DNA from 2 places in the Actinomadura coerulea genome. Region 2 is predicted to be linked to the other one. Evidence: riboswitches for the same ligand, from Rfam matches in the RefSeq annotation. Region 2 holds a riboswitch; the other holds the start of a gene.
What was found. A riboswitch is a leader RNA that binds a small molecule or an ion and turns the genes downstream of it on or off. The one in region 2 is predicted to bind glycine.
Positions count from the first base shown of each region.

Region 1: it holds a riboswitch for glycine, as region 2 does, so the genes downstream of both, gcvP (aminomethyl-transferring glycine dehydrogenase) here and gcvT (glycine cleavage system aminomethyltransferase GcvT) in region 2, are expected to answer to the same signal.

Region 1 is NZ_JACHMQ010000001.1:1,890,167-1,904,804, forward strand. It holds gene BKA00_RS08680 (FHA domain-containing protein) at 220-750, shown strand; gene ftsR (transcriptional regulator FtsR) at 788-1,519, shown strand; gene BKA00_RS08690 (bifunctional nuclease family protein) at 1,662-2,132, shown strand; gene BKA00_RS08695 (MerR family transcriptional regulator) at 2,450-3,055, shown strand; gene BKA00_RS08700 (lysylphosphatidylglycerol synthase transmembrane domain-containing protein) at 3,065-5,539, opposite strand; glycine riboswitch at 5,811-5,905, shown strand; glycine riboswitch at 5,906-6,017, shown strand; gene gcvP (aminomethyl-transferring glycine dehydrogenase) at 6,075-8,945, shown strand; gene BKA00_RS08710 (tetratricopeptide repeat protein) at 9,562-10,671, shown strand; gene BKA00_RS08715 (PPOX class F420-dependent oxidoreductase) at 10,668-11,093, opposite strand; gene BKA00_RS08720 (alpha/beta hydrolase family protein) at 11,145-11,762, shown strand; gene BKA00_RS08725 (DUF5999 family protein) at 11,860-12,063, opposite strand; gene BKA00_RS08730 (TetR/AcrR family transcriptional regulator C-terminal domain-containing protein) at 12,330-12,920, opposite strand; gene BKA00_RS08735 (plectin) at 13,038-13,454, shown strand; gene BKA00_RS08740 (maleylpyruvate isomerase N-terminal domain-containing protein) at 13,619-14,344, shown strand; gene BKA00_RS08745 (nitrate/nitrite transporter) at 14,292-14,638, opposite strand, start outside.
Region 2 is NZ_JACHMQ010000001.1:4,581,974-4,596,611, forward strand. It holds gene ltrA (group II intron reverse transcriptase/maturase) at 1-289, shown strand, start outside; gene BKA00_RS20935 (hypothetical protein) at 541-1,032, shown strand; glycine riboswitch at 1,737-1,832, shown strand; glycine riboswitch at 1,837-1,925, shown strand; gene gcvT (glycine cleavage system aminomethyltransferase GcvT) at 1,999-3,093, shown strand; gene gcvH (glycine cleavage system protein GcvH) at 3,150-3,539, shown strand; gene BKA00_RS20950 (serine hydroxymethyltransferase) at 3,536-4,792, shown strand; gene BKA00_RS20955 (L-serine ammonia-lyase) at 4,862-6,235, shown strand; gene BKA00_RS20960 (DUF1348 family protein) at 6,243-6,704, opposite strand; gene BKA00_RS20965 (TetR/AcrR family transcriptional regulator) at 6,829-7,404, shown strand; gene BKA00_RS20970 (winged helix-turn-helix transcriptional regulator) at 7,534-7,977, opposite strand; gene BKA00_RS20975 (thiolase family protein) at 8,017-9,180, opposite strand; gene BKA00_RS20980 (hypothetical protein) at 9,559-9,720, opposite strand; gene BKA00_RS20985 (response regulator) at 9,769-10,440, opposite strand; gene BKA00_RS20990 (sensor histidine kinase) at 10,437-12,125, opposite strand; gene BKA00_RS20995 (hypothetical protein) at 12,336-12,587, shown strand; gene BKA00_RS21000 (hypothetical protein) at 12,640-13,215, opposite strand; gene BKA00_RS21005 (DUF6286 domain-containing protein) at 13,300-13,914, opposite strand; gene purU (formyltetrahydrofolate deformylase) at 14,033-14,638, opposite strand, start outside.

The sequences.
Region 1 (14,638 bases), 2.7 Mb from region 2:
CGAATGTAGTTTGGTGCGGCCGGTTCACCGTTCCGGTTGACCCCTCGGGTGATACCCGCGTAAGTTGCGGCGACCGTCGCGTGAGCGGGCGGTGAGTTGGACCGTTGCCGGGGCGGATCCCCGGCGTGGGTTGGGTGATGGATGCGCGTGGCGCAGGCGGCCCCCGCTGAGGCGGGCGGGCGCGGGCGGCACGCCGATGGTAGGAGGCCGAGCCGATCGATGCCGAGCGTCTACTGCACGCAGTGCGGTCACGCCAACCCGGATGATGCCCGCTTCTGCTCGAACTGCGGCACTCCGCTGAGGAGTTCCGCGCCGCCGCCTCCCCGCGAGTCGCCGGGCGAGTCCACGTCCACGATCTCCATCGGGGGATTCGAGGCGCTGGACACCGACGCCGGCGCCGAGGAGCCGGCCGGGCCCGACCAGATGGCGATGGAGGCGCTCCCGCCGGGTACCGCGCTGCTCGTCGTCAAGCGGGGGCCCAACGCCGGCAGCCGCTTCCTGCTCGACAAGGACCGCACGTCCGCGGGGCGCCACCCCGAAAGCGACATCTTCCTGGACGACGTCACCGTCTCCCGCCGGCACGCCGAGTTCGCCCGGCAGGGCGGGGTGTTCTCCGTCCGCGACACCGGCAGCCTCAACGGCACCTACGTCAACCGGCAGCGGATCGACCAGGCCGGGCTGTCGGGCGGCGACGAGGTCCAGATCGGCAAGTTCCGGCTGGTGTTCCTGACCAACCCGGCCCACGGCTGACGGAGCGGCGAGGTCGCGGCGAACGATGGGAGGGCCCTTGAGCGCGGAGCCGGCCCGGTCCCCGATGACCATCGGGGACGTCCTCGGGCTGCTCAGACCTGAGTTCCCCGACATCACCATCTCCAAGATCCGCTTTCTGGAGTCCGAGGGGCTCGTCGAGCCGGAGCGCAGCCCCTCCGGCTACCGCAAGTTCGGCGAGGCCGACGTCGAGCGCCTGCGGTACGTCCTCACCGCGCAGCGCGACCACTACCTGCCGCTGCGCGTCATCCGGCAGCACCTGGAGGCGCGCGACCGCGGCGAGAGCGTCCCGCCGCCCGGCGCGCGCCGGCCCGGCCCCGCCGAGCCGGACCGGCGGCGCCCCCGCACGCTCGTGGCCGCCGACACCACCGCGCCGGAGCCCGCCGTGCGGCTCACCCGCCGCCAGCTGCTGGACGGCGCCGGGATCGACGAGGCCCTCCTCGCCCGCCTGGAGGAGTACGGCCTGGTCCGCCGGATCGGCGCGCACTACGAGGGCGAGGCGCTGAACATCGCGCGCGTGGCCGCCGCGCTCGGAGAGTTCGGCTTCGAGGTCCGGCACCTGCGCGCCGTCAAGGCCGCCGCCGACCGGCAGGTCGGCCTGATCGAGCAGATGGTCGCGCCGCAGCTGCGCCGCCGCAGCAGCGGCGCGCACGAACAGGCCGCCGAGACCGCGCGGGAGATCGCCGCGCTGTCGGTCCGGCTGCACGCCGCGCTGGTCGGCGCGGGTCTGCGCGAGAGCCTCGACCACTGATCACGCGGCCGGTGGAGGATTTTGCCGTACCCCGCGCGCCGCGAGCTGTCCGAGCCTGGGTGTACGTTGGCTACATGGTTCGGTCAGGAATCGATCCGCTGCACGTGGTGATCGAGACAGCGAGAACCAGCAGGGAGCCGCAGTGAAGCAGATGGAGGTCGTCGGCGTCCGGGTCGAGATGCCCTCCAATCAGCCGATCGTCCTGTTGAAGGAGACGGAGGGCGATCGCTACCTGCCCATCTGGATCGGGGCGGTGGAGGCGACCGCGATCGCCTTCGCCCAGCAGGGGGTGCTGCCCGCCCGGCCCCTCACCCACGACCTCTTCCGCGACGTGCTGGACGCCCTGAGCGTCCAGCTCCGCACGGTCAACATCACGGCGCTGCGCGAAGGGATCTTCTTCGCCGACCTCGTCTTCTCCAACGGCGTCGAGGTGAGCGCGCGCCCGTCCGACTCCATCGCCCTCGCCCTGCGCACGGGTGCGACGATCTTCGCCAGCGAGGACGTCCTGGAGGAGGCCGGCGTCGCCATCCCCGACGAGCAGGAGGACGAGGTCGAGAAGTTCCGCGAGTTCCTCGACACGATCTCCCCGGAGGACTTCGGCCGCGCCGGATAGCCTTCCCGCACCCCGGAGTGGGTGATTGCTGTGCCGTATGTCACTCTGGAGTGCGAGTTCATGCCATGGGGCGAATGGTCGCCCATTGCGCCGGACCTGGCGGTTTTTGCGGGGGAACCATCGGGGTATGGACTGCGTGGGTGGCGAAGGTGCGCAGTTTGCCCACGTGAAGCCGGTTCATCCGGGCATGCGACGCGCCGACGATGAACGTTGACCACACCCTGACCGGCACCTACCGTGCTGGTGGAACACCCGTGGTGTAATTCGTCAAACCCCCTTGACGAACCGCTGCGGGATGATAGAAGCCGGAGGTCCGCGTGGCGGTGAGCAGCGGCGAGGGCAAGGCGACCCCCGACAGGCGCGTGGCGTCCCGCCGTGCCGGAGAGCAGGGCCTGCTCTTCGACACCCAGGTGTCGGTGCCGCCGGAGGATGTCGGCTACCGCGGCCCGACGGCGTGCGCCGCGGCGGGGATCACCTACCGCCAGCTCGACTACTGGGCCCGCACGAAGCTGGTGGAGCCCAGCGTGCGGTCGGCGCAGGGGTCCGGCAGCCAGCGGCTGTACAGCTTCCGCGACGTCCTCGTCCTGAAGGTCGTCAAGCGGCTCCTGGACACCGGCGTCTCGCTGCAGCAGATACGCACGGCCGTGTCCCACCTGCGCGACCGCGGCGTCCAGGACCTCGCCCAGATCACCCTGATGAGCGACGGCGTCAGCGTCTACGAGTGCACCTCGCCCGACGAGGTCGTCGACCTCCTCCAGGGCGGCCAGGGCGTGTTCGGCATCGCGCTCGGGCGGGTGTGGCAGGAGGTGGAGGGCAGTCTGGCGGAGCTGCCCGCTGAACGCGCCTCCACCGGCGACGAGGACCCCGCCGGGCACCACCACGACGAACTGGCCGACCGGCGGCGCGCCCGCCGCACCGGCTGAGGCCGCGCCTCAGAGCGCCTCCTTGCGCTGCAGGAAGGCGAACGCCCCCCATCCGGGCAGGACCGGCAGCCACAGCGTCAGGAGCCGGTAGAGCAGCACCGCCGACGTCGCCGTCTCGGCCGTCAGCCCCGAGATCGTCAACGCCAGCGTGAGCGCGCCCTCGACGGCGCCGAGCCCGCCCGGCGTCGGCGCCGCGGACCCCACCGCGTTCGCGGTGAGGAACACCAGCACCACCGTCGTCCACGGCAGCGACCCGCCGAACGCCCGGATGGAGGCGTCCAGGCACAGCGTGAACGCCAGCGTCAGCAGCAGGGTTCCGCCCATCCCGGTGGACAGCTTCCTCGGCGACTGCAGAACGTCCACCAGGCGCGGCACCACGCCCGAGAACATGGCCCTGAGCCGCGAGGCGACCACCCGCCGCACCCGCGGCACCGTCAGCGCGAGCGCAGCGAGCAGCCCCAGCCCCAGCACCGCCAGGACGATCGTCCGGGACGGGGCCAGATCCTGCGTCGCCTTCGCCGTCGAGCCGGTCAGGAACCCGAACAGCACCAGCAGCAGGATGTGGGTGACCATCCCCACGAGCTGGGACGCGCCCACGCTCGCGACGGCCAGGGCGGGCCGGACGCCCGAGCGCTGCAGGTAGCGCGTGTTGACGGCGACGCCGCCCACGGCCGCCGGCGCGACCAGCTTCACGAACGACGCGGCCAGCTGCACCAGGACCGTCCGCCACAGCGGCAGCCGCTCGGGGACGAACCCCATCAGCATGAACGCGGCGGCGACGTAGGTGAGCGCCGCCGCCCCCAGCGCCGCCGCCACCCAGTGCCAGCTCGCCGTGGCCGCCAGGCGGCCGATGTCCAGGCTCGTCACCTGCGGGATGACGATGTACGCCGCGACCGACAGCGCCACGATGCTGACGATGGTCCGGGGCCGGAACCGCTCCAGCTTGGCCGGAGGCGCCTCCGTCTCGGGCTTCAGCCGGACGATCTGCTCCCGGATGCGGGTCAGCAGGTCCTTGTGGCGCCGCAGCGCGGTGCGGGTCGCCCGCGACAGCGCCACCCGCTGGAGCAGCGGCACCGCGCCGCCGAGAGCCTCCTCGCCCAGCACCGGCGCCGCCGTCCGCACCGCCCGCTCCGGCCCCGCGCGCAGCGCCAGCGTCGTGAGCAGCTGCGCGAGGTCCAGGCGCAGCGCCAGGTCGCCGGCCGCCGTCTCCCCGGACCGCAGGTCGGTCAGGTAGGCGAGGCCGTCGTCGCCGACCAGGACCGCCTCGTCCTCCAGCCGCCGGTGCGCGAGCCGCCCCGCCTGAAGGGCCCGGAACTGCCGCCACACGTCCGCCAGCAGCTCGTCGGTGACCTCCCCGTCGGGGACGTCTCCGAGCCTGCGCCCCGGGACGTGCTCGTAGGCCAGCAGCGCCGCCTCGGTGCCGACCTCGCACGTGCCGACGAGCCGAGGCGTCCGGGCGCCGGCGGCGTCCACCGCGTACGCCATGAGCGACTCCAGCTCCAGGGACCGGCGCAGCGACCGCAGCGTCCGCCCCGTCGTGGCGCCGCGCAGGCGCAGCAGCCGCCAGACGCGGTAGAGCAGCCCGGCGGTCTGCTGGTCGCGGTCCAGGACGCGGACCTCCACGTCCCAGTCGCCGTGCGGCCCCCGGCCCGCCGGGAGCCGGGCACCGTACCCGTCCTGCGGGCAGGAGGCGAGGGCGACGCCGTAGCGGCGGGTCTCGTCGGCGTCGTGCGTGCCGTCCAGGCGCGCCCCCCGCCGCGGGTTCAGCCCCAGGCGTTCCAACGCGGCCACCACCGCCGTCCCCGACGGGCGCGGGTTCGGCGTCCCGACGGCGTAGAGGGTGCCGTGGCCGATGGCGCGGCCCAGCAGGTAGGTGGCCGCCAGCGCGGCGACGGAGGCGTAGGACGCGGTCAGCCCCGTCAGCGCCGCCAGCCCGATCATGGTCCAGGTCGCGGCCTGCCAGCGGGCGCGGCCCGCCATCCCGACCGCGCTGACGAACGCGATCACCGGGGCGATGTCGGTGTGCACCGGCGCGGTCTCGGTGCCGCCCCAGATCAGCGAGTCGAGCACGCCGCCCGGCGCGGCCCGCACCACCAGGTCGTCCAGGCCCACCGTGATCCCGAACGCGATCATCGCGGCCAGCAGCGCGATCGCCACGCGCACGCCGTCCTTGTGGAACAGCCGCTCGATCGCGAACGCGATCGGCACGGCCAGCACCCCGAAGCTGGACACCAGCGTCGCCAGCGTCAGCAGCAGCCGCGGCGCGTGCGCGGTGCCCTGCGCGATGTCGGTCTGCAGGCCGTGGGTCGTCTGCTGCGCGATCGACACCAGCAGCATCACCGCCGCCAGTCCCACCACCGAGGCCGCGAACCGGATGGCGTCGGAGGGCCGGCGGATCCGGTACGGCTGGGCGGGCTCGTCGACGGGCGCGCCTGCGGCCGCGCCCTGCGCCGGGCGCACCGCTCCGTCGCGGGTCTGTGTCACGCCGTACCGCCGCCCTGACCATCCGCCATCGTGATCAGCGTCCCAGACCCGGCGGCGCGCCGTCGAGTCGCGGGGCCGCCGCCGGGACGCGCGTCCATCCCGCAGCCTCATCTCCCCGCCCCCGTGCGGCCCGGGACGGTCGCGCCCCAGGTGAGTCAGCACATGGTACTCGCCGGTAGAGCGCCCGCGCCGGAGGACGCGGCCCCTTGCGGCGGACCGGAACGACGCCGCGGACGCGCCTTTGGGTAGGGTTCGACCTAGGACATGCCGTCAACCCTGTGCGGGAGAGACCCCACGCCGCCAGCGTGGGGCGCCGAAGGGGCAACCTCCCCGGAACCTCTCAGGCAAAAGGACCGCACGGGCGAGGCACCTCTGGAAAGCAGGCGTCGGTCCCCGCGCGCGGGGAGGGACGGCTCACCGAAGGGGAAACCCCGCCGCGCGGGTGAAGCTCTCAGGTGCCGATGACAGAGGGGGAGAGGCCGCCGGCCCGCGCCGGCGGCGGACCTGAGCGACCGCAGCAGCCAGGAGGCCCTCCATGACCGCCCAGTTCTTCGCCCCTGTGGCCGCGCCGCAGCATCCCCGGTCGGCGTTCGCCGACCGGCACGTCGGCCCCTCACCGGACGACCAGGCGAGGATGCTGGCCGCAATCGGCTACTCCGGCGCCGAGGCGCTGATCGACCACGCGGTCCCCGCCGCGATCCGCACGTCCCGGCCGCTGGACCTGCCGCCCGCGCTGAGCGAGACCGCCGCGCTGGACCGGCTCCGCGAGATCGCGTCCCGCAACACCGTCCTGACGTCCATGATCGGGCTCGGCTACCACGGGACGACCACCCCCGGCGTGGTCATGCGGAACGTGCTGGAGAACCCGGGCTGGTACACGGCCTACACCCCCTACCAGCCGGAGATCTCGCAGGGACGCCTCGAAGCCCTGCTGAACTTCCAGACGATGGTGGGCGACCTCACCGGGCTGCCCGTCGCGAACGCCTCCATGCTGGACGAGGGCACCGCCGCCGCCGAGGCCATGGCCCTCGCGCACCGCGTCTCCAGGCGCAAGGAGCCCGGGAAGTTCCTCATCGACATCGACGCCCTCCCGCAGACGATCGAGGTCGTCCGGACCCGCGCGATCCCGCTCGGCATCGAGGTCGTCATCGCCGACCTGTCCCGCGGCCTGCCCGACGGCGACTTCTTCGGCGTGCTGCTCCAGTACCCGGGCGCGTCCGGCGCCGTCCGCGACCTCGAGCCCGTCATCGCGCAGGCCCACGAGCGCGGCGCCAAGGCCGTCGTGGCCGCCGACCTGCTGGCGCTGACGCTGCTGCGCCCGCCGGGCGAGTCCGGCGCCGACATCGCGGTGGGCTCCGCGCAGCGGTTCGGCGTCCCCTACGGGTTCGGCGGACCGCACGCCGGCTACATGGCGGTCGCCGAGGGCATCCAGCGCCAGCTCCCCGGGCGGCTCGTCGGCGTGTCCGTCGACGCGGACGGCGCCACCGCCTACCGGCTGGCGCTGCAGACCCGCGAGCAGCACATCCGCCGCGAGAAGGCCACCAGCAACATCTGCACCGCCCAGGTCCTGCTCGCCGTGATGGCGAGCATGTACGCCGTCTACCACGGCCCCGAGGGCCTCGCCGCGATCGCGCAGCGGACCCACCGCCGGGCCGCCGAGATCGCCGCGGGGCTGCGCGCCGGCGGTGTCGAGGTCGTGCACGGCTCGTTCTTCGACACCGTCCTGGCCCGCGTGCCCGGCCGCGCCGCCGAGGTCGTCGCGGCGGCCCGCGAGCGCGGGATCAACCTGCGCCCCGACGGGCCCGACCGCGTCGCGGTCGCCTGCGACGAGACGACGCTCCCCGCGCACGTCACGGCCGTGCTGGAGGCCTTCGGCGCGGCCGCGGCCGACGAGGTCCCCGAGGCGTTCCCGGACGCGCTGCGCCGCGAGAGCCCCTACCTGACCCACCCCGTCTTCCACGCGCACCGCTCCGAGACCGCGATGCTGCGCTACCTGCGCAGGCTCCAGGACAAGGACATCGCGCTCGACCGCTCCATGATCCCGCTCGGCTCCTGCACGATGAAGCTCAACGCCACCGCCGAGATGGAGCCGATCACCTGGCCGCAGTTCGCCGACATCCACCCGTTCGCGCCGCTCGACCAGGCCGCCGGCTACGTCGAGCTGATCGGCGAGCTGGAGGGCTTCCTCGCCGAGATCACCGGGTACGCGAAGGTCTCCGTCCAGCCGAACGCCGGCTCCCAGGGCGAGCTCGCCGGCCTGCTGGCCATCCGCGGCTACCACGCCTCCCGCGGCGAGGAGCACCGCGACGTCTGCCTGATCCCCTCCTCGGCGCACGGCACCAACGCCGCCAGCGCCGTCATGGCCGGGATGCGGGTCGTCGTCGTCACGTGCGACGAGGGCGGCAACATCGACCTCGGCGACCTGCGCGCCAAGCTCGCCCAGCACGGCGGGCGGCTGGCGGCGATCATGGTCACCTACCCGTCCACGCACGGTGTCTTCGAGGAGACGATCACCGAGGTGTGCGCGGCCGTGCACGAGGCCGGCGGCCAGGTCTACGTCGACGGCGCCAACCTCAACGCGCTCGTCGGCCTGGCCCGCCCCGGCGAGTTCGGCTCGGACGTCTCCCACCTCAACCTGCACAAGACGTTCTGCATCCCGCACGGCGGCGGCGGCCCCGGCGTCGGGCCGATCGGCGTCCGCGAGCACCTGGCGCCGTTCCTGCCCAACCACCCGATGCGCGAGGAGGCCGGCCCCGGCACGGGCGTCGGCCCCATCTCCGCCGCCCCGTGGGGCTCGGCCGGCATCCTGCCGATCTCCTGGGCCTACATCGCGATGATGGGCCCGGACGGGCTGCGCGCCGCCACCGAGGGCGCGATCATCGGCGCGAACTACCTCGCCGCCCGCCTCGCCCCGCACTACCCGATCCTCTACACCGGCCGCGAGGGCCTCGTCGCGCACGAGTGCATCGCCGACCTCCGCAAGATCACCAAGGAGACGGGGATCACCGCCGAGGACGTCGCCAAGCGCCTCATCGACTACGGCTTCCACGCCCCGACCCTGTCGTTCCCCGTCGCCGGCACCCTGATGATCGAGCCCACCGAGTCCGAGGACCTCGCCGAGCTCGACCGGTTCTGCGACGCCATGATCGAGATCCGCCGGGAGATCCAGCGCGTCGCCGACGGCGGCTACGACGCCGAGGACAACCCGCTCAAGAACGCCCCCCACACCGCCGCCTGCCTCGTCTCCGACGACTGGAAGCACGCCTACACCCGCGAGGAGGCCGCCTACCCCCTCCCGTCCCTGCGGGAGAACAAGTACTGGCCGCCCGTCCGCCGCATCGACCAGGCCTACGGCGACCGCAACCTCGTCTGCTCCTGCCCGCCCCCCGAGGCGTTCGAGGACTGAGTTGGATTGTGTGGTTGTGGGTCAGGCGCCCGGGGGCGCCTGACCCACAACCACACGTGCGATCGCTGGCATCGCTCCGACTCGCCTTGCGGCTCGCTGCGCGATCAGGTTCTCGCAAGCTCGAACCTGCCTTCGGACGCGATCGCAGTGGCCGGGGTCGCTGGTGGCTGGGGCGTCGGCTGGGCACCGTTCGCGTCCGTTGCCGGCGTCGCTGCGCGGTTGGGTTTCGCTAGCGCGGGCTTGCCTTTGGACGCGATCGCGGTGGCCGGGGTCGCTGGTGGCTGGGGGTCGGCTGGGCGCCGTTCGCGTCTGGTGCCGTGGTCTGCTGTGCGATCGGAGTCTGGCGGCTTGAGTTCGCGTGCGGCCTTGTGCGCGCCCCTCTTGTCGCGTGCTGTGATGGCTGGGTCGGCGGGCTGTTGTTTCGGCGGCCACCTTCGGGTCTTGCTTCGGTCGGGTCTGCCTTCGGCGTCAGGGGGTGGCTGCGGGGGCGGTCGCGCCCGGGGGCCGGCGGTGGATTTGTGATCTTGGCGGGGTTTCCGGGTGTCGCCGCGGGACGGGGGAGGGGGTGGATCGCTACGCTCTTTGCGGACCCCGACCCCCAGAGGGCAGAAGAGCGATGATCGAGTCTCCGGACGCGGTATCCGACGACGCGGCGCGACTGTGCGAGGAGGCCCGCGGCCTCGCCGAGAGCGGTGAGGCCGAGAGGGCCGCACTGCTGTTCGAGAAGGTGCTCGCGCTGGGCGACACCCCCTTCCGGGCGCGGGCGGCGCTGGGGCTGGCGGTCGTCCTGGACGACGCCGGGCACGTGGAGCGCGCCAGGGAGGCCGACCGGGCGGCGATCGCCACCGCCGACCCCGAGTACGGGCCGCGCGCCGCCTACCACCTGGCGCTCACCCACGAGCGCGCGGGCGAGCACGAGCGGGCGGCGCCGGCGTGGCGGGTCGTGGTCGACTTCGGCAACCCCGCCTACCTGCCGCCCGCCCATCTGGCGCTCGCCCGAATCGCCGACGACGCCGGCGACTTCGACACCGCCCGCGACCACTGGGAGGCGGTGATCGCGACCGGGGACGCCGAGTACGGGCCGCCCGCCGCGCACGACCTGGCCCAGCGGCTGCTGGAGCGCGACGAGCCCGCCCGGGCCCAGCGGGTCCTGACCGCCGGGCTCAAGCTGATCGACCGGGGCGCCGCCCCCTACGCGTACGGGCGGCTCGCCGTCGCGCTCGGCATCTCCTACCTCGACCAGGCGATCGGCGCGTTCGGCGCGGCGCTGGGGGAGGAGCCGGCCGACCCGGAGGTCGGGCCGCTGGCCACCGAACTGCTGGCGCGGACGCTGCCGCTGCGCGGCCGGGGCGCCGAGGCGGGCGAGGTGTGGCGGCGGGGGCTCGCCGAGCCCGGCACCGCGGGGCAGGTGCGGGCGCGGCTGCGCCGCGACTTCGGCGACGCCGACGACGACGGCGACCTGTGGTGGGAGCCGGTCGTCGAGCACGCCGTGTCGGACGGGACGCTCCCCGCCCTCGCCGGCGAGGCGTTCGGCGCCCTCGACCACATGTACGCGCTGCTCGCCGTCCGGTACGCCGAACGCCGGACGGGCGACGCCCGCGAGACCCTCGGCAAGGCGGTCCGGGTGCCCGGCGGGTACACGTGGGGGCCGCTGCTGCACGAGAGCTTCGCAGAGCGGTTCCGCCTGGCGACGGGCTCGGCCGTCCCGGACTGGACCGAGGGCTAGCCGGCGATCGCGCGCTCGGCGATCACCTTGGTGATGCGGGCGCGGACGAGGTACTCGGTGGGGACGGCGTTGCGCCGCCCGAACTCCTCCGCCCGGTCGGCGCCCATGTAGCGGCCGCCGATGACCGTCGCCCAGCGCAGGATCTCGTCGAGGTCCTCGACGAGGGAGGCCCGGGCCTGGATCAGCACGTACGAGTACGGCGGCGTCTGGTCGTCGACGCAGACCGAGACGCGCGGATCGCGGGCGAGGACGCGGCCCTTGACGCTGTGGTGTCCCGTGTTGAACAGCAGGTCGTCGCCGTCGAGGACGAACCAGATCGGCGTCACGTGCGGCGTGCCGTCCTTGCGGGTGACGGCGGCCTTGCCGGTGCGGGTGCCCTCCATGACGAACGCGCGCCATTCGCTGTCGGTCATCGTCTCCATGGGGCCAGTCTGCCGCACGGCCGGTTCACGGCTGCCACTACGGTGAGTCACATGAAGGTCGTGACGGCGCACGGGCCCGCCGAGGTGGTGCTGGACGAGGTGAACGACCCGGTGTTCCTGCTGGTGCTGACGCACGGGTCGAACGGGGGAGTGGAGGCGGCCGACCTGCTGGCGGTGCGCGCCGAGGCGCTGCGGCTCGGCGGCGCCGTCGCGCGGGTGACGCAGCCGTTCCGGCTCGCCGGGCGGCGGGCGCCCGGTCCGGCGGCCAAGCAGGACGAGGCGTGGCTGGAGGTCGTCGCGGCCCTGCGCAAGCGGTTCGGGGACGTCCCGCTGGTTCAGGGCGGCCGCAGCAACGGGGCGCGGGTGGCGTGCCGGACCGCGGCGGCCGCCGGGGCGGCCGGAGTGGTGGCGCTGGCGTTCCCGCTGCACCCGCCGGGCAGGCCGGAGAAGACCCGGGTGGAGGAGTTGCGGTCGGCGGGAGTCGAGGTCGTCGTCGTCAACGGCGACCGGGACCCGTTCGGCGTGCCCGGCCCGGCGGACGCGGCGCGGGTCGAGGTCCTGCCGGGCGAGCGGCACGACCTCGGCAGGGACCCCGCGGCGGTCGGCCGGGCGGTGGAGCCGTGGTTGAAGCGGTGGGCGGCCCGTCCGGTGCGGACGGGCCGGCGGTAAGATCGCTCCGGGCCCGGTGCGGGCCCAGAGGCCGGTGGTGGGCGGGCGTGCCCCCGAGGATGATCACCCGTTTGAACTAGTCCCCCGTGGAGACCGCTCAAGCGGCGGACGTGGCCTGCGCGTCCGTCGGCCGGTGCGGCGCGATGACTCCCCCGTCGGGCAGCAGCTCACCGGTGTCCTCGAACAGCACGACCCCGTTGCACAGCAGGCTCCACCCCTGTTCGGGGTGCGAGGCCAGCGTGCGGGCGGCGTCGCGGTCGGGTGCGTCGTGGGAGGGACAAGGCGGCTGGTGCGGGCACATGGCGTGCCTCCGGTCTCAACTACTGGTCGGTCGTGGTGCTTTCCTGTTCTGACGCACCCAAGTGTGGAGTGGTTCGCCCGCACCGGCCATAGCCCGTTGGGACGGTTGTCCATTGGTACCGGAGTACCGGACGGGTGTGATCCCTCCCACTCCCGGGGCGCCACGCAGTAGCGTGCCTCCCGCGCGATAACGGACGAAGAACGACACGCCGCCGGAGCCTGAAACCGGACCGATGTTCGGTGGGGAGCGGGCCCCGCGGGCCGGTCCTAGCGCACGCCGCCGAGGACGACCCCGAGGCCCGCGCGGAAGCGGGCGTCCCAGTCGACCGCGCCGTCCTCGCCGGAGGCGATCCGGGCGGCGGCGCCGTCGTCGGCGGTGCCGCGCACCTCCAGGGCCGCGTGGCCGATCACGTAGCCGAGCAGGGTGTGGGCGGCGACGGCCGCGGCGTCCTCGGCGACCCCGCCCCGGCGCAGCACCTCCCGCAGCGACGCGAGGGTGGCGGCGAGCGCGGCCGGGTTGCGGCGCGTGACGACCAGGGGGAGGACGCCCGCGTGGGCCAGCAGGCGCCCGCGGTAGCCGTCCGCCCACGCCCGCAGGACGTCCTGCCAGCGTCCGGGGGCCGACGCGTCCGCCGGGGCCGCCGCGACGTGCGCGACCAGGCCGTCCAGCAGCTGCTCCTTGCCGCGGGGGAGGTGGTGGTAGATCGCCATCGCCTCGACCTCCAGCGCGTCGCCGAGCCGGCGCATGGTGAGGCGGCCGAGTCCCTGACCGTCCACGATGTGCAGGGCCGCCTCGATGATCCGCTCGGTGGACAGCGGGGTGCGGTTCTGGGCGTTGATGCTGGGCTGCCTGACCATGAGGACAGACCTTACTACGTAAAGGGCCGAAGCTGGGTGTCCGCCTCCGCAACACGCCGGGACCCCGCGTACGCTTACCCCGATCGAACACTGCACGACCGTCGAGGGAGTACCGCCATGCCACTGGGCCGCCGGGTGAGCAAGGAAGTCGCGGAGCCGTACGAGGCCGACCAGCGGCTGGCCGCCGAGTACGACGACCGGCTCGCGGCGGCGGGCGACGCGGAGCGGGCGCTGCGGGACGCGCAGGCGGCCGGCGCCGCCGAGCCGCGGCTGGGGGAGCTGACGGCGGCGTTCGACCGGGCGATGACGGCCGTGCTCGCCGCCGCCGAGGCGGCCGAGCGGGTCGCGATGGGCCCGAAGGTGTACTCGACGGAGGCGCAGGACGCCAAGACGCGCCGCGCCGCCGAGATCGCCTACCGCAAGGCCAAGGCGCGCCCGGCGGTCCGCCCGTGGACGGACGAGGTCGACCGCCTGCGCACGGCGCGCGAGGCGCACCGGCTGAGCTTCAGGACGCGGCCCGCGGCGCGCGTGTGAGCCGTCGCGGACGCGGGGCGACACGGCGTCACCGGGTGGCACGGGCCACCGAACTTTGAGAGTCTGCCCTCTCCGGGGAACGCCGGGGGCGCTCGCGCCGCTGATCGCGCTCGCGCGTCCCGGCGCGGAGGGCACAGGGTGCTCTGGACGTTGGGGGATGTCACGTGGAGCGCACGCCGCCGGACCGGTGCCGCGTACTGGAGTCCTACCAGGACGGGGTGAAGGCGATCATCGCCCTGGCGGACACCGTCGCGGACTGGGACGTGCCGACTCCCTGCGCCGACTGGCAGCTGATCGACCTGGCGGGGCATCTGCGGTGCGTCGCGGAGAACTTCCTGGAGTACCTCCAGGACGCGCCCGACAGCCGGCTGGCGAAGCTGTTCGCGCAGGACGCGGCCACGGCGGTGCTGATCAGGCAGCAGGCGCGGCAGAACGCGGCCGAGCTCGCGGTGCTGCCGCCCGAGCCCGGCCCTGAGCGGATCCTGGCGTTCGGGGTGTCGGCGGGTGCGTACGCCGACCTGATGCCGGACATGTGGGACCGGACGCATCTGATCTACCGGGGCACCAAGTACACGGTCGGCGACCACGCGGGCGCGGCGTGCGTGGAGTGGCACCTGCACGCCTGGGACATGGCCCGCGCGACCGGCTCCGACTACCGGCCGCGCGACCCCGACCTGCTGGTGCCGGCGTGGCACTGGGGCGTCCCGCACCTGCCGCTGGAGCCGGGGGACCCGTGGGAGGCGGTGCTGCGATCCTCGGGCCGCTCGCCGCGGTGGCCGGACCCCGGGGAGGGGCCCGGCCGGGCGCGGCGTCGCCGTCCGGGCCGGCAGTCCGCCCTCAGACGCCCGCCGGCCTCCCCGGGCGGGCCCGCAGGTAGACCAGCCAGGTGAGCGCGCAGCACACGGCGTAGAAGGCGATGAACGCGGCGTAGGCGCCGTCGCCCGTGCCGTAGGTCAGGAACGACTGCCGGAACGCGATGTTGACCAGGACGCCGCCGAACGCGCCGACGGCGCCCGCGATGCCGATCAGCGCGCCGGACAGGCGGCGGGCCTCGTGCTCGGCGGCGGCCGGGTCCCCGCCGCCCGCGGCGCCGGCGTGCGCCTTCGCCCTGAAGATCGCCGGGATCATCTTGTAGGTGGAGCCGTTGCCGAGGCCGCTGAAGGCGAACAGCAGCACGAATCCGG
Region 2 (14,638 bases):
CATCAGGCTACTGGACGAACAGAACGCCATATGCCCGAGGTGCGGGGACTATCTGCTGACCGCAGAGCAGCCGCCGCAATCCCCACAACAGTGGGAAAGCTGGTGGCAGCAAGTTACCCGGCGAGCAATAGCGGCGAGCTATCTCCTGATCGTGGATGCCCCGGAATCCGGCCGCCATGGTGGCGCCAGGACCCGCTTAGTGCATACACACTGTCATCGAAGCTGGCTCTATAGCCAACGTCGAAGCAGAACGCAGCGTGACCCTGAACCGTCGCTTGGATCTGCTTGAGCCGTGTGCCGTGACGAATGGCACGCACGGTTCTGAGGGGGCGGGGACGCAGTAATGCGTCCCCGCTACCCGACCTGGTCGCACATGGGCGACGCGCTCGCCCCGGCCACCGACGTCACCGGCGCCGAGGTCGCCCTCGTCGGGCTGCTCGCAGCCGACTCATGAGCCGGCGCGGAGCAACCGGGGGCGTGGCCGCCAACCCGGTAGCGTGACCTCCGCGCAAGGAGCGACGCGCGAGGACAGGAGGAGATATGCGACTGCCCCGATGGGCGCCATGGGTCGAGGACGTGCTGAAGGGTTCTCCCGCGATCACCAGCGTGAAGCTCTTCACCGACGCGGGGATCGCCGATCCCCAGTACGGCCACGTCATCACCCTGCGCACGGGCGCCCAGGTGGCGCTCCAGTGGGCGCGTACGTCCCCGCCGTCGGGTGACGGCGGGGAGGAGACCCCCGTCACCGGGGAGCCGCCCGCCTCCCAGACGCTCCCGGAGCTGCCGAGCACGGGCCGGACGCCGCTGCGCCTGATCGAGCAGCACATCGCCGCGCTCATCGCCAACGGCGCGAACCCGGAGGTCAAGGCGGTCGAACGAAAGTCGGTCCGCGAGAACGCCGGGCCGCGGCCGTGCTGCGTCCTCGTGCGCATGCACAGCGGCGCCGACATCTTCGGCGTGTTCCGGAGCCTGGCGCCCGCGGGCGGGTCGATCAGCCAGGGGGGTGACTTCCAGCAGAGAGAGGAGGTGTGAACCATGGCACAGTGCCCCGACTGTGGACAGGAGACGTCCGCCGACACGGGCTCGTCGACGCCGGCGCATCAGAAGCCCGGCAGTCGAGGAAGGTGTTCCGGCACGGGCAAGCCCGCCATGTGAGATAGCGGCCCCGCCCAGGCGAATTGGGCGGGGCCGTTCGCGCGAAGAATACACATTACGGGCGTGACGAAACGGCCCCCGTCCCCGAGGAGGGGGACGGGGGGCGCCTGGTTCCGGTCGGGCTCGCCCGCCGGCGCAGGCCCAGCGACCCGCGGTAGGCGGCAGGCGTGTCCGATCGGCGGGCTTCTTGTTCGGCACGCCCACAACGCCGAAGGCGGCGAGGACCACGATTCCGATTGCGACCCGAAGCCCAACCACCGTCCCGAACTGCACCACGGGACACCGCCACGCCAGCACAGAGCGCAACGGTTCGAGACGACCCGCGCGAGAGGACCGGACGGGCGCGCTCAGCAGCAACCCGTCTAACGAGGCGACCTCAGCCGCCACCTCAGCCCGCGACGACCTCGACACTCGCGATCGCGTCCGAAGGCAGGTCCGAGCGAAGCAAGAATCTGATCGCGCAGCGAGCCGCAGGGCGAGCCGGAGCGATGCAGCGATCGCACGCGTTTTTTCAGGTCGGGGCCCCCAAGGCCCGACCTGAAAAAACGCAATGAACACTGCTAGCCTTCTTCGACAGCTGATGATCCCGTGCGGGAGAGTCCCTCGCAGCCGGTGGGGGACGCCGAAGGAGCAAATCCTCCCCGGAACCTCTCAGGCCAATGGACCGCACGGGCCAGGCGACCTCTGGAAAGCGGGGACCTCCGTCCCCCGCCGAAGGTGAAAGCCCGCCGTGCGCGGCGGGTGAAGCTCTCAGGCGCCGATGACAGAGGGGGAGGCACCGATACGCCCGGTGCGCGAGTGGGACGATGGACCATGCGCGCCCGTGACGAAGGAGCCGAGCCCATGTCCGCCGATCCGACCGCGAAGAAGACGCCGCTGCACGACGTCCATGAGGACCTCGGCGCGAATCTCGTCGACTTCGCCGGCTATCTGATGCCGCTGCGCTACGCGAGCGAGACCGCCGAGCACCAGGCCGTCCGCACGGGGGCGGGGCTGTTCGACCTGTCGCACATGGGGGAGATCTTCCTGTCGGGGCGGGGGGCGGGGGCCGCGCTGGACTTCGCGCTGGTCGGCAACCTGTCGCCGATGCCGGTGGGCAAGGCCCGCTACACGATGATCTGCGGGCACGACGGCGGCGTCCTGGACGACCTGATCGTCTACCGGCTCGCGGACGAGACGTGGATGGTGGTCGCGAACGCGGCGAACGCCGCCGTCGTCAGGGACGCGCTGGTCGAGCGCGCCGCGGGGTTCGAGGCGGCGGTGGACGACCGGTCGGACTCGTACGCGCTGATCGCTCTGCAGGGGCCGCGTTCGCAGGGGATTCTCGAAGGGTTCACGGACGCGCCGCTGGGGGACCTGAAGTACTACGCGATCCTGGCGGGGCGGGTCGCGGGCGTGGACGCGCTGGTCGCCCGCACCGGGTACACGGGTGAGGACGGGTTCGAGCTGTTCGTGGACGCGTCCGACGCGGTCCGGATGTGGGAGGCGCTCGCCGCGGTGGAGGGGGTCGTCCCGGCGGGGCTGTCGGCCCGGGACACGCTGCGCCTGGAGGCGGGGATGCCGCTGTACGGGAACGAGCTGACGGCGGAGACGACGCCGTTCGAGGCGGGCCTCGGCCGGGTGGTGAAGCTGGACAAGCCAGGCGATTTCGTGGGGAAGGGCGCGCTGGCGGCGCAGGCGCAGACCCCGCCGGGCCGTAGGCTCGTGGGACTGGTCGCGCGGGGGCGTCGCGCGCCCCGCAAGGGGTACCAGGTCGTCACGTCCGGCGGCGCGCCGTGCGGAATCGTGACGAGCGGCGCCCCGTCGCCCACACTGGGCACGCCGATCGCCATGGCGTACCTCGACAGCGGCGTCGAGGAGGCGGGCCTCGCCGTGGACGTCCGCGGCCGGCATGAGCCGGTGGACGTGGTGGCCCTGCCGTTCTACAAGCGTTCCTGAACAAGTTGTCCGGCGGTGTGGGGGCGCGCCCCCACAGTGGAAAGAGAGAAGTGATCGTGAGCGTTCCGGAGGAGCTCCGCTACAGCGAGGAGCACGAGTGGGTGTCGGGCCTCGGTGGCGAGGACGGCATCGTCACGGTCGGCATCACCGCGCACGCCGCCGACGCCCTCGGTGAGATCGTCTACATCGAGCTGCAGCCGTCGGAGGGCGACGCCGTGGAGGCGGGCGAGCCGTGCGGCGAGATCGAGTCGACCAAGTCGGTCAGCGACATCTACTCCCCCGTCAGCGGCGAGATCACCGCGGTCAACAGCGCGGTGGTGGACGAGCCGAAGGTCATCAACGACGACCCGTACGGCGAGGGCTGGATCTTCAAGGTGCGGATCTCGGAGGAGCCGGGCGACCTGCTCGACTCCGCCGCCTACGACAAGCTGATCGAGGAATCATGAGTGTGAACGACTCCCTCGCGACGGCCGATCCGGAGGTCGCCGAGGCCGTCGCCGCGGAGCTGCGCCGCCAGCAGGGCACCCTGGAGATGATCGCGTCGGAGAACTTCGCGCCCGTCTCGGTGCTGGAGGCGCAGGGGTCGGTTCTGACGAACAAGTACGCCGAGGGGTATCCGGGCCGCCGGTACTACGGCGGCTGCGAGTTCGTCGACGTCACCGAGCAGCTCGCGATCGACCGGGCGAAGGCGCTGTTCGGCGCCGAGCACGCGAACGTCCAGCCGCACAGCGGGGCGCAGGCCAACACGGCGGTCTACTTCGCGCTGCTCCAGCACGGCGACACGATCCTCGGCCTCGACCTCGCGCACGGCGGGCACCTCACGCACGGGATGCGGCTGAACTACTCCGGCAAGGTGCTGAACGTGGTGCCGTACCACGTCCGCGCCGAGGACGGCCTGGTCGACATGGACGAGGTGGCCTCGCTCGCGGCCGAGCACCGGCCGAAGATGATCGTGGCGGGGTGGTCGGCGTACCCGCGTCAGCTCGACTTCGTCGCGTTCCGGCGGATCGCCGACTCGGTCGGGGCGCTGCTCATGGTCGACATGGCGCACTTCGCGGGCTTGGTGGCGGCGGGGCTGCACCCCTCGCCCGTCCCGCACGCCGACATCGTGACGACCACGACGCACAAGACGCTCGGCGGTCCCCGCGGCGGGCTGATCCTCGCCCGCGAGGAGTACGCCAAGAAGATCAACTCGGCGGTTTTCCCCGGCATGCAGGGCGGCCCGCTGGAGCACGTGATCGCCGCGAAGGCCGTCGCCCTGAAGATCGCCGCGTCGGAGGAGTTCCGGGCCCGGCAGGCGGCGACGGTGGAGGGCGCGAAGCTGCTCGCCGAGCGCCTGCTCGCCGAGGACTCCGCCAAGGCCGGCGTCAAGGTGCTGACCGGCGGGACGGACGTCCACCTCGTGCTGGTCGACCTGGTGGACTCCGAGCTCACCGGGCGCGACGCCGAGGACCGCCTGCACGACATCGGCATCACGGTCAACCGCAACGCGGTGCCGAACGACCCGCGCCCGCCGATGGTGACGTCCGGCCTGCGGATCGGCACCCCGGCCCTCGCGACCCGCGGCTTCACCGCCGAGGACTTCGCCGAGGTCGCGGACGTGATCGCGCTGGCGCTGCAGCCGTCCTTCGACCGGGACGCGCTCGCGGCCCGGGTGAAGGCGCTGGCGGACAAGCACCCCCTGTACCCGAACCTGTGACGTTCCGGCGCCCCCTCCCCTCCTGGGGCTCCCCCTAGGGGGAGGGGGCGCGGCTACAACGAGGTAGCTATGGCCATCAGCGTTTTCGACCTGTTCAAGATCGGTATCGGTCCGTCGTCCTCCCACACGGGCGGCCCGATGGCCGCGGCGCACCGGTTCGCCCGGGGGCTCCGGCGCGACGGGCTGCTGGAGAAGACGGCGTCCGTCGCCGTCACCCTCTACGGGTCGCTCGGCCTCACCGGCAAGGGCCACGGCTCCGACAAGGCCGTCATCCTCGGCCTGGAGGGCGACAAGCCCGAGCTCGTCGACGTCGACGGGGTGGACGAGCGGCTCGCCGCCATCCGCGAGCGCGGGGCCCTGCGCCTGTTCGGCGACCATGACATCCCGTTCGTGGTCAACGAGCACCTGGTCTTCGAGCGCAAGGAGTCGCTGCCCGGCCACCCCAACGGGATGCGCTTCACGGCACTGGACGCCGCGGGCGAGGAGCTGCGCGCCAAGGTGTACTACTCCGTCGGCGGCGGCTTCATCCTGGACGAGAACGCTACGGGCGCCGACCGCATCAAGCCCGACGACACCGTCCTGCCGTACCCGTTCGACACGGCCGCCGAGCTGCTCGAACGCTGCCGGGAGACGGGCCTGTCGATCTCGGCGCTGATGCTGGAGAACGAGAAGGCGTTCGGCCGCGACTCCTCCGAGATCCATGACGGCCTGCTCGAGCTGTGGCAGGTCATGCGGGCCTGCGTGGCCCGCGGCTGCACCCGTGAGGGCCTCCTGCCGGGCGGGCTCAAGGTGCGCCGCCGCGCTCCCCAGCTGCACCGCCAGCTCTCCGTGGAGAAGGCGGCCGACCCGCTCCACGCGATGGACTGGATCACCCTGTTCGCCCTCGCCGTCAACGAGGAGAACGCCGCGGGCGGGCGCATCGTCACCGCCCCCACCAACGGCGCCGCGGGCATCATCCCGGCCGTCCTGCACTATTACGACCGGTTCATCCCCGGCCACGACGACGAGGGCGTGGTGCGGTTCCTGCTGACCGCCGGGGCGATCGGCGTGCTGTTCAAGCAGAACGCCTCGATCTCCGGCGCGGAGGTCGGCTGCCAGGGCGAGGTCGGTTCGGCCTGCTCGATGGCCGCCGCCGGGCTCACCGAGGTCCTCGGCGGCACCCCGGAGCAGGTGGAGAACGCCGCGGAGATCGGGATCGAGCACAACCTCGGCCTGACCTGCGACCCCGTCGGCGGCCTGGTCCAGGTTCCCTGCATCGAGCGCAACGCCGTCGGCGCGGTCAAGGCCATCAGCGCCGCCCGGATCTCCCTGCGCGGCGACGGCCGCCACTTCGTCTCCCTCGACAAGGCCATCAAGACCATGCGCGACACCGGCCGCGACATGCTCGACAAGTACAAGGAGACCTCGCGCGGCGGCCTCGCCGTCAACGTCATCGAGTGCTGAGCGCCCGCTACCGGAGCGGGATGTCGATCCCGTGCTCGCCCGCGGGGCGCGGGCCGCGGATGCGCCGGTCGGCCTCGCCGATCGCCACGTCGTTGATGCTCGCCTCGCGCCGCCGCATCAGGCCGCGCTCGTCGAACTCCCACAGCTCGTTGCCGTAGCTGCGCCACCACTGCCCGCCGGCGTCGTGCCACTCGTACTGGAACCGGACGGCCATGCGGTTCTCGCGGAATCCCCACAGGCTCTTGCGGAGCGCGTAGTCGAGCTCCCGCTCCCACTTCGCCGTCAGGAACGCGATGATCTCCTCCCGCCCGGTGACGAACTGGTCCCGGTTCCGCCAGACGGAGTCCGGCGTGTAGGCGAGCGCCACCCGGTGCGGGTCGCGGGTGTTCCACGCGTCCTCGGCCGCCTGGACCTTCTGCTTCGCGGTCTCCATCGTGAACGGCGGGTAGGGCGGACGGTCCTCGGGCACGGCGTTTTCTCGGGACGGGGCGCTTTCTTCGGACACGGCGGCCTCCTCAGTTGAGAACGAGCGTTCTCCGTTGGTGCCGCTAAGGTAGGGAACGACCGTTCTCCACGTCAAGTCAGGAGCGCCGATGCCGGCCGCGATCACCGAGGAGCAGCAGGACCGGGACCGCCAGGGGCTGCTGGACGTCGCCGAGCGCCTCTTCTACCGGCAGGGCGTCCAGGCGGTGGGCATGGACGAGTTGCGGACCGCCTCCGGCCTGCCGCTCAAGCGCATCTACCGGCTCTTCCCGACGAAGGAGGCTCTCGTCGTCGCGATGCTGGACCGCCGCGACCGCCGCTGGCGCGCGAGCCTGGCGGCCCACCTGGACGCCGAACCCGACCCCCGGCGGCGCGTCCTCGCCCTGTTCGACTGGCTCGGCGCGTGGTTCGCCGAGCCCGGCTTCCGCGGCTGCGCCTGGGTGAACGCCCACGGGGAGCTCGGCTCGTCCTCCCCGGCGATCGCGGAGGCGGCGCGAGCACACAAGCGCGCCTTCCACGACCAGGTCCTCGCCCTGGTCTCCCCCGTCGACGCGTCCGCCGCCGAGCCCGTCCACCTGCTCGCCGAGGGCGCCATCGTCGTCGCCGGGATCCAGGGCGACCCCACCGCCGCCGCCCGCGCCCGAGCCGGCGCCGCGCTCCTCCTGGACCGGGCCGCCCGGAGTTGACCCCGCCGTTGGCGGCAGGGTTCCAGACTCTCGACGCTGGACCCGGGCGGCCGGGCGCCGCCCCGCCCCCCGCTGACGCCCCCCGGCCGCCTCCGCCGGGGCCACCCGCTTCCGCGGTGGCGGGCGGGGTCAGGGGCGGGCGCCTCGGCCGGTCGGGGAGTGCGCGCCCCGGCGGGCCTCGTTGCCGCAGTGGCGGCAGACGACCTGGGGGCTGACCATCTCGCCGCAGGAGTGCTGCCAGCGGACGGGCGGGTCGTCCGGGTGCAGGTGGCGGTCGCCCCAGACCATCAGCACGAGCAGGACGTCGCACAACTCCATGCCCGCGGGCGTGAGGCGGTACTCGTAGCGCACCGGGTGGTCGCTGTAGCGCTCGCGGCGGATGACGCCGCCCGCCTCCAGCTTGCGGAGGCGGGCGGTGAGGATGTCGCGGGACGCGCCGGTGTTGCGGACGATCTGGTCGAAGCGCCCCACCCCGTAGCTCAGCTCCCGGATCGCCAGCAGGCTCCAGCGCTCGCCGACCAGGTCGAGGGTGTCGGCGATCGAGCACTCGCGCGGATCGGCGTCCTTCGGCATACCGGGAAGCCTAGCCGCCGGACCTGCCCGGACCGCCCGTCAGAGCCGCTCCACGACGGTGGCGTTGGCCAGTCCGCCCGCCTCGCACATGGTCTGGAGGCCGAACCGCCCGCCGCGGTCCTCCAGGGCGTGCAGCAGGGTCGTCATGAGGCGGGCGCCGCTCGCGCCGAGGGGGTGGCCGATCGCGATCGCGCCGCCGCGCACGTTGACGCGCGCGAGGTCGGCGCCGGTCTCGCGCGCCCACGCGAGCACGACCGGAGCGAACGCCTCGTTCACCTCGAACAGGTCGATGTCGTCGAGGGCGAGGCCGCCGCGCTCCAGCACCTTCGCGGTCGCGGGGATGATCGCGGTGAGCATCAGCAGGGGGTCGTCGCCGGTCACGGCGAAGGAGTGGAAGCGGGCGCGCGGGCGCAGGCCGAGCCGCGCGGCGACGTCGGCGCCCATGACCAGCACGGCGGCGGCGCCGTCGTTGACCGGCGAGGCGTTGCCCGCGGTGATCTTCCAGCCGATCTCGGGGAACCGCTCGGCCATGCGCTCGTCGCGGTAGGCGGGCCTCAGCCCGGCGAGGATCTCCGGCGACGTCCCGGGGCGGACGGTCTCGTCCCGCTGCCCCGTCCAGGCGACCTCCCGGTCGAACTCGCCGTTCTTCCACGCCTCGGCGGCGCGCCGGTGGGACTCGGCGGCGTAGGCGTCGAGCGCCTCCCGCGACAGGTTCCAGCGGGCGGCGATCAACTCGGCGCTGATGCCCTGGCCGACGAGCCCGCCCGGGTAGCGCTCGGGGAGCAGCGTCCCGAACGGGTCGCTTCCCGGCAGGACGCTCGACCCCATCGGCACCCGCGACATCGACTCGACGCCGCACGCGATGGCGATGTCGTAGGCGCCGCTCTGCACGCCCTGCGCCGCGATGTGCAGGGCCTGCTGGGACGAGCCGCACTGCCGGTCGACCGTCATGGCGGGGACGCTCTCGGGGAACCCCGCGGCGAGGACGGCCGTGCGGGTGATGTTGAGCGCCTGGTCGCCGGCCTGAGTGACGACGCCGCCGATCACGTCGTCCACGCTCGCCGGGTCGACGCCCGCCCGCTCGACCAGGGACGCCAGCGTCCGCGCCAGCAGGTCGGCCGGGTGGTCGCCGTGCAGGGCCCCGTTGGCCCTGCCCTTGCCGAGCGGCGTGCGCACCGCCTCCACGATCACCGCGTCCCGCATGGACCCCACCTCCGTTGTGTTTTCCAACTCACTCCGCCAGTATCCGAGCGGCGCAGGGGGAGCACAATCCGCTTCCCCAGTGAGTTGGATAACACAACCAAGCAGGCGAAAAACCCGGGGGCCGCAGCCGATCGCCACCGCCCCCGGGTCTCGGGCCGCTCAGCGGGAGGGGCCCGTGCCGTGGTCCGTCGTTACCCTCCATGAGTCGAAGAGCCCCTCGGCAGAGCCGCCCGAATATCGTCGGTCGGACAAGCGTGCCTCCTCGATCTCCTCGACATCGCGTTCCCTTTGGACGTTAGCCCCATAAGCCGACATAGACCCAAAATGGGAGCCCAAGCCGTCGTCAAGCATCGGGGCCGCCCCTCCTGACGCGACCGTCTAGCCCTTGTACATCTCCCGCATCTTGCGCGCCGCGTCGCCCGGTTTGCGCTTCGGCCCCTTGCCCGTGGCCTCCTCGCCGCGGCGCGGCCGCTTCTCGCGCTCCGGTTCGGACTCCGCCTTGCCCGTGGGCTTCCCTGGCTTGCCAGGCTTGTCGTTCACGACAACTCCCCCGATGTCGTTCCAACTGTCGGTCCATAGGTACCCCGTCTAACGGGGATAGAAGCGCACCTCAGGACGCCCGACCTGGCCGTAGTGGGGCCGGCGGTCGGCCAGCCCGTTCTCCGCCAGGTACTCCAGATACCGGCGCGCGGTCACCCGGGAGACGCCGGTGAGGTCGGCGGCAGCGGCGGCGGACAGGCCGTCGGCGGCGGACGCCAGCACGCCGGTCACGACCTGGAGCGTCTCCCCGCTCATCCCCTTGGGCAGCGCATGGCGGTCGGGGGTGCGCAGAGTGGCGAGCATCCCGTCCACGTCCGCCTGACCGCTGACCTCCCCCGAGCCCACCGCCTGCTCCCGGAAGCGCGCGTACCGGACGAGCTTGTCGCGCAGCGACGCGAAGGTGAACGGTTTCAGCAGGTACTGGACGATGCCGACCGCCACGGCGGTGCGGATCACCGCGAGGTCCCGCGCGGACGTCACGGCGATGACGTCCACGTCCCGTCCCCCGGCGCGCAGCGCGCGGCAGACGGTGAGGCCGTGCGTGTCCGGGAGGTAGAAGTCCAGCAGGACGACGTCGACCTGCGTCCGCTCGCAGAACCGCAGCGCGTCCGCCCCCGAGTGCACGACCCCCGCGACGGTGAACCCGGCGACCCGCTCGACGTAGGTCCGGTGCGCCTCCGCCGCCACCGGGTCGTCCTCGACCACCAGCACTCTGATCACGGCCCACCGCCTCCGTGCCGGGCCCCGGCGGCCCGCCCCGGCAGGGGCAGCCGGACGGTGAACACGGCGCCGCGGCCGGGGCCGGCGGCGCTCACCCGCACGTCGCCTCCGTTGCGGCGGACGGCCTGGCCGACCAGGGCGAGGCCGAGGCCGTGCCCGACCGCGCCGCCGGACGTCTTCGTCGTCCAGCCGCGCCGGAACATCGCGGGTACGGCGGAGGGGTCCACGCCCGGTCCGCTGTCGGACACCTCCAGCACGAGCATCCCGTCCTCCTCCCGGGCGCCGACGCCGACCCGCGGCGGCCGGTCGGCGGCCCCCTCGATCGCCGCGTCGACCGCGTTGTCGATGAGGTTGCCGAGAATGGTGACCAGGTCGCGCGGCTCGATCGCGCCCTCGATCACGGTGTCCTCGCCGATCACGAGCTCCACACCGCGCTCCCCCGCCTCGGCGGACTTGCCGAGCAGCAGCGCGGCCAGCACCGGCTCGCCGACCGAGCCGACGACCCGGTCGGTGAGCCGCTGCGCGCTCGCCAGCTCGGCGGTCGCGAACTCCACGGCCTGCCCCGGGCGGCCCAGCTCCACCAGCGACACCACCGTGTGCAGGCGGTTCGCGGCCTCGTGCGCCTGCGAGCGCAGCGACTCGGCGAACCCGCGCACCGTGTCCAGCTCGCCCGTCAGCGCCTGCAACTCGGTGTGGTCCCGCAGGGTGACGACGTTCCCCATCATCCGGTCCCGCGACCGGACGGGTGAGGTGTTCACCACGAGCACCCGCGTGTCGCCCACATGGATCTCGTCCGACCGGCGCTCGTCCGACACCAGCGTCGCGACCAGCTCCTCCGGCAACCCCAGTTCGGCGACGTTCCGCCCCCGCGGCTCCGGCGCCCCCCGGCCCCGCTCCGCGGCGGACGGGAGGGAGCCGTCAGGGACGTCGAGGTCGAGGAGGTACCTGGCGGCGTCGTTGCAGAGGACGACGCGGCCCGTGCGGTCGAGGATGAGGAGGCCCTCGCGGACGGCGTGCAGGATCGCCTCGTAGTACTCGAACATGCCGCGCAGCTCGTCGGGGGCGGCGCCGCGGGTCTGGCGGCGCAGGCGGGCGGAGACGAGGTAACTGCCGGCCATCCCGGCGGCGAGGACGACCCCGGCGACCGCGCCGAGGGCCACCAGGCGGCGCCGGAGCTCCGCCGACATCGCCTTGACCGTGATGCCGACGGCGACCAGGGCCACCACGCGGCGGTCCTCGCCGAAGACGGGGGCGACGGTGCGCACGGACGGCCCGAGCGTGCCCGTGTAGGTCTCGGTGAACGTCCGGCCGGCGAGCGCGGGGGCGGTGTTGCCGACGAACGTCCCGCCGATGCGCGACGGGTTCGGATGCGTGTAGCGGATCCCCGCCGGACTCATGATCGTGATGAAGTCGACGCCGGTGTCGTGCCGGACGCGTTCGGCGTAGGGCTGCAGGAGGCGGCTCGGGGCCGGGTCGGCGAGCGCGGCCCGGACGGTCGGGGCGTCGGCGATGCTCGCCGCGACCGCCGACACCGTCTGGGTGGCGCTGTCGTCCACGGCCCGGCCGGAGTCGAGGAAGGCCAGCGCCGCGCCGGCCGCCACGAGGAGCCCGACGACCGCCGCCTGGAGCACGAGCAGCTGCCGGGCCAGGCTCCAGCGGCCCGGCGCCGCCCATCGAGGACGCACTCCCGCCCCTCCCCCTCGCCTCTCACCGTCACGGCACCGCATCCTGCCGTCACCGCACCTTGCCGTGAACGAAATGTACACAAGGGTGACCCCCGTCACAGAACCGCGCATAGTCGCGTGGGGACAGACTTCCAGCCTCTGCCTGACCTGCGAGCCCACCTCCAGAGCGGCGCCCACGGTGTGCATGCTCCGGCTCCAGCCGGAGGATGGGTGCCGCCGCGGGGCGGCGGCCCGCCCGCGGATCCGACCGGACGGGCGGGCGCCGCCCCTCGCACCGGCGCCGTCGCCACCGTGGTCATCGGCACGTGGACCCGGGAGTTCGACGCCGAAAGGGCCCGCGGCGTCCTCGCCGGCGAGGACCCGTTCAACGAGGACACCCCGCTGGACGACCACGGCCCGGCCGCCGAGCCGCCCGGCTCGCGGAAGGACCCGCTCACCGCGCCCGGCGGCGCGCCCGCCTAAGAACCCCGGGCGCCCGGCGCCGCCGTTCCCGCTCCGGCGCCGGGCGCCCGGTTCACGCGGACTCGGGCTGCGGACGGCGCCCGCGCGGGCGCCTGCGGGGCCGCTCGGCCTCCGGCCGGAAGCGGACCACCACCGGAAGGTCGGGCATGCCGACCGCGAGGCGGTACCGCTCGACCGGGCCCGCGCCCAGTTCGCCGTACACCTCGCCCACGAGGGCGTCGCCCGCGCAGGACACGTTCAGCCGCAGGCGCGGCCGGTCGGCCGTCCCCGTGAGGCGGGCGCGGGCGTCCTGGACGCCGGGCAGCCCGCGCGCGTCGCGGTGCAGGACGTCGGCGGCGGCGCGGGCCCGGGCGCGGGTCTCGGGGTCGAGGTCGGGCCACCGCTGGTGGACGACGGCTCGCACCTGCATGACCAGCCACAGCTGGCCGGCGAGCGCGAGCACCTCGGCGGCGCCCGCCGCGGCCGGCAGGAACCAGCCGGTCTCACGGGCGAAGCGCGCCAGCGCGGGGTCGAGCAGCGGCCGCCCCGACAGGGCGCCGAACGCGTCGAAGGCCCCGAGGCCGAGGGCGAGGCCGGACGCGCCGGCCAGCAGCAGCACCGCCCCGGTCACCGCGATCGCGAACCTCATCGTCAGTCCTTCCGTCGGCACCGTCGGTCCTTGCGCGGCACTGCCGGGCCTCCCGCGGGCACGGGCGGCCCTCCCGCCGGCATCTCAGTCCTTCCGCCAGCCGAGGCGGACGTCGACCGGCGGCCGGCGCATCGGCTCGATCCGGTCCAGGCGCGCGTCGACCGCGTCGTGGACGAGGTCGGCGAGGTTCGCCGGGTTGCGGTAGTGCGTGGCGGCCCGCACGAGCAGGCCCCGGCGGAAGAACCCGAGGCCCCGGACGCGGGCGCGCTCGATGCCGGGGACCTCCATCGCCGCGGCCGCGAGCGTGCGGCGCAGCGCGGCGCGGCCGATGACTCCCGCGAGCCGCGGATCGGCGCCCGCCAGCGGCACCCCGCGCAGCCGCCCGGGCAGCGCGGCCGCCATGAAGACCACCCCGAGAGCGGCCACCGCGCCCGACGCCGCGAGCACGTCCGGGTCGCTCCACGCGTGCCGCCGCAGGGCCTCCACCACCGGGGCGACGCCCGGCACCGGGTGGACGGCCGATCCGAGCGCCCCGGCGAGCAGCTCGATCGCGGCCGCCCCGCCGAACGCGGTCACCAGCAGCGCCGCGACGAGCCCGGCGAGCGCGCGGCGCGGCCGCAGCTCGCGGACGGCGAGCCGGCGCGCCAGCCGCCTGCCCTGCGCCTCCTCGATCAGCTCCTTGACCAGCGTCTCGGCCATAGCCACCCCCGTGAACCCTCGACACGTCCGGCTTCGTCACCCATGGTGCGCGAAAGTCACGCGGAGTGAAACACGCCATGCCGACATCTCACGCGTTCGCCGGTCAGGAAACCGCAGGTCAGCGGAAGACGACCGTCCGGTCGCCGTTGAGCAGCACGCGGTGCTCGGCGTGCCAGCGGACGGCGCGGGCGAGCGCGAGACACTCCACGTCGCGTCCCACGGCCACCAGCTCCTCCGGGCTGTGGGTGTGGTCGACGCGCGCGACCTCCTGCTCGATGATCGGCCCCTCGTCCAGGTCGGCGGTGACGTAGTGCGCGGTCGCGCCGATCAGCTTGACGCCGCGCGCGTGCGCCTGGTGGTAGGGGCGGGCGCCCTTGAAGCTCGGCAGGAACGAGTGGTGGATGTTGATGATCGCGCCGGGCAGCTTGGCGCAGAAGTCGTCGGACAGGATCTGCATGTACCGGGCGAGGACGACGAGGTCGGCGCGGTAGTGCTCGACCAGCGTCAGGATCTCGGCCTCCTGCGCGGCCTTGCCGCCCTGCCCGACCGGCAGGTGGTGGTAGTCGATCCCGTACGACTGGGTCAGCGGCCGCAGGTCGGGGTGGTTGGACGCGACCGCGACGATGTCGATGTCGAGCAGCCCGGACCGCGTCCGGTACAGCAGGTCGTTGAGGCAGTGCCCGCCCTTCGACACCATGATCAGCACGCGCGGGCGCTCGGCCAG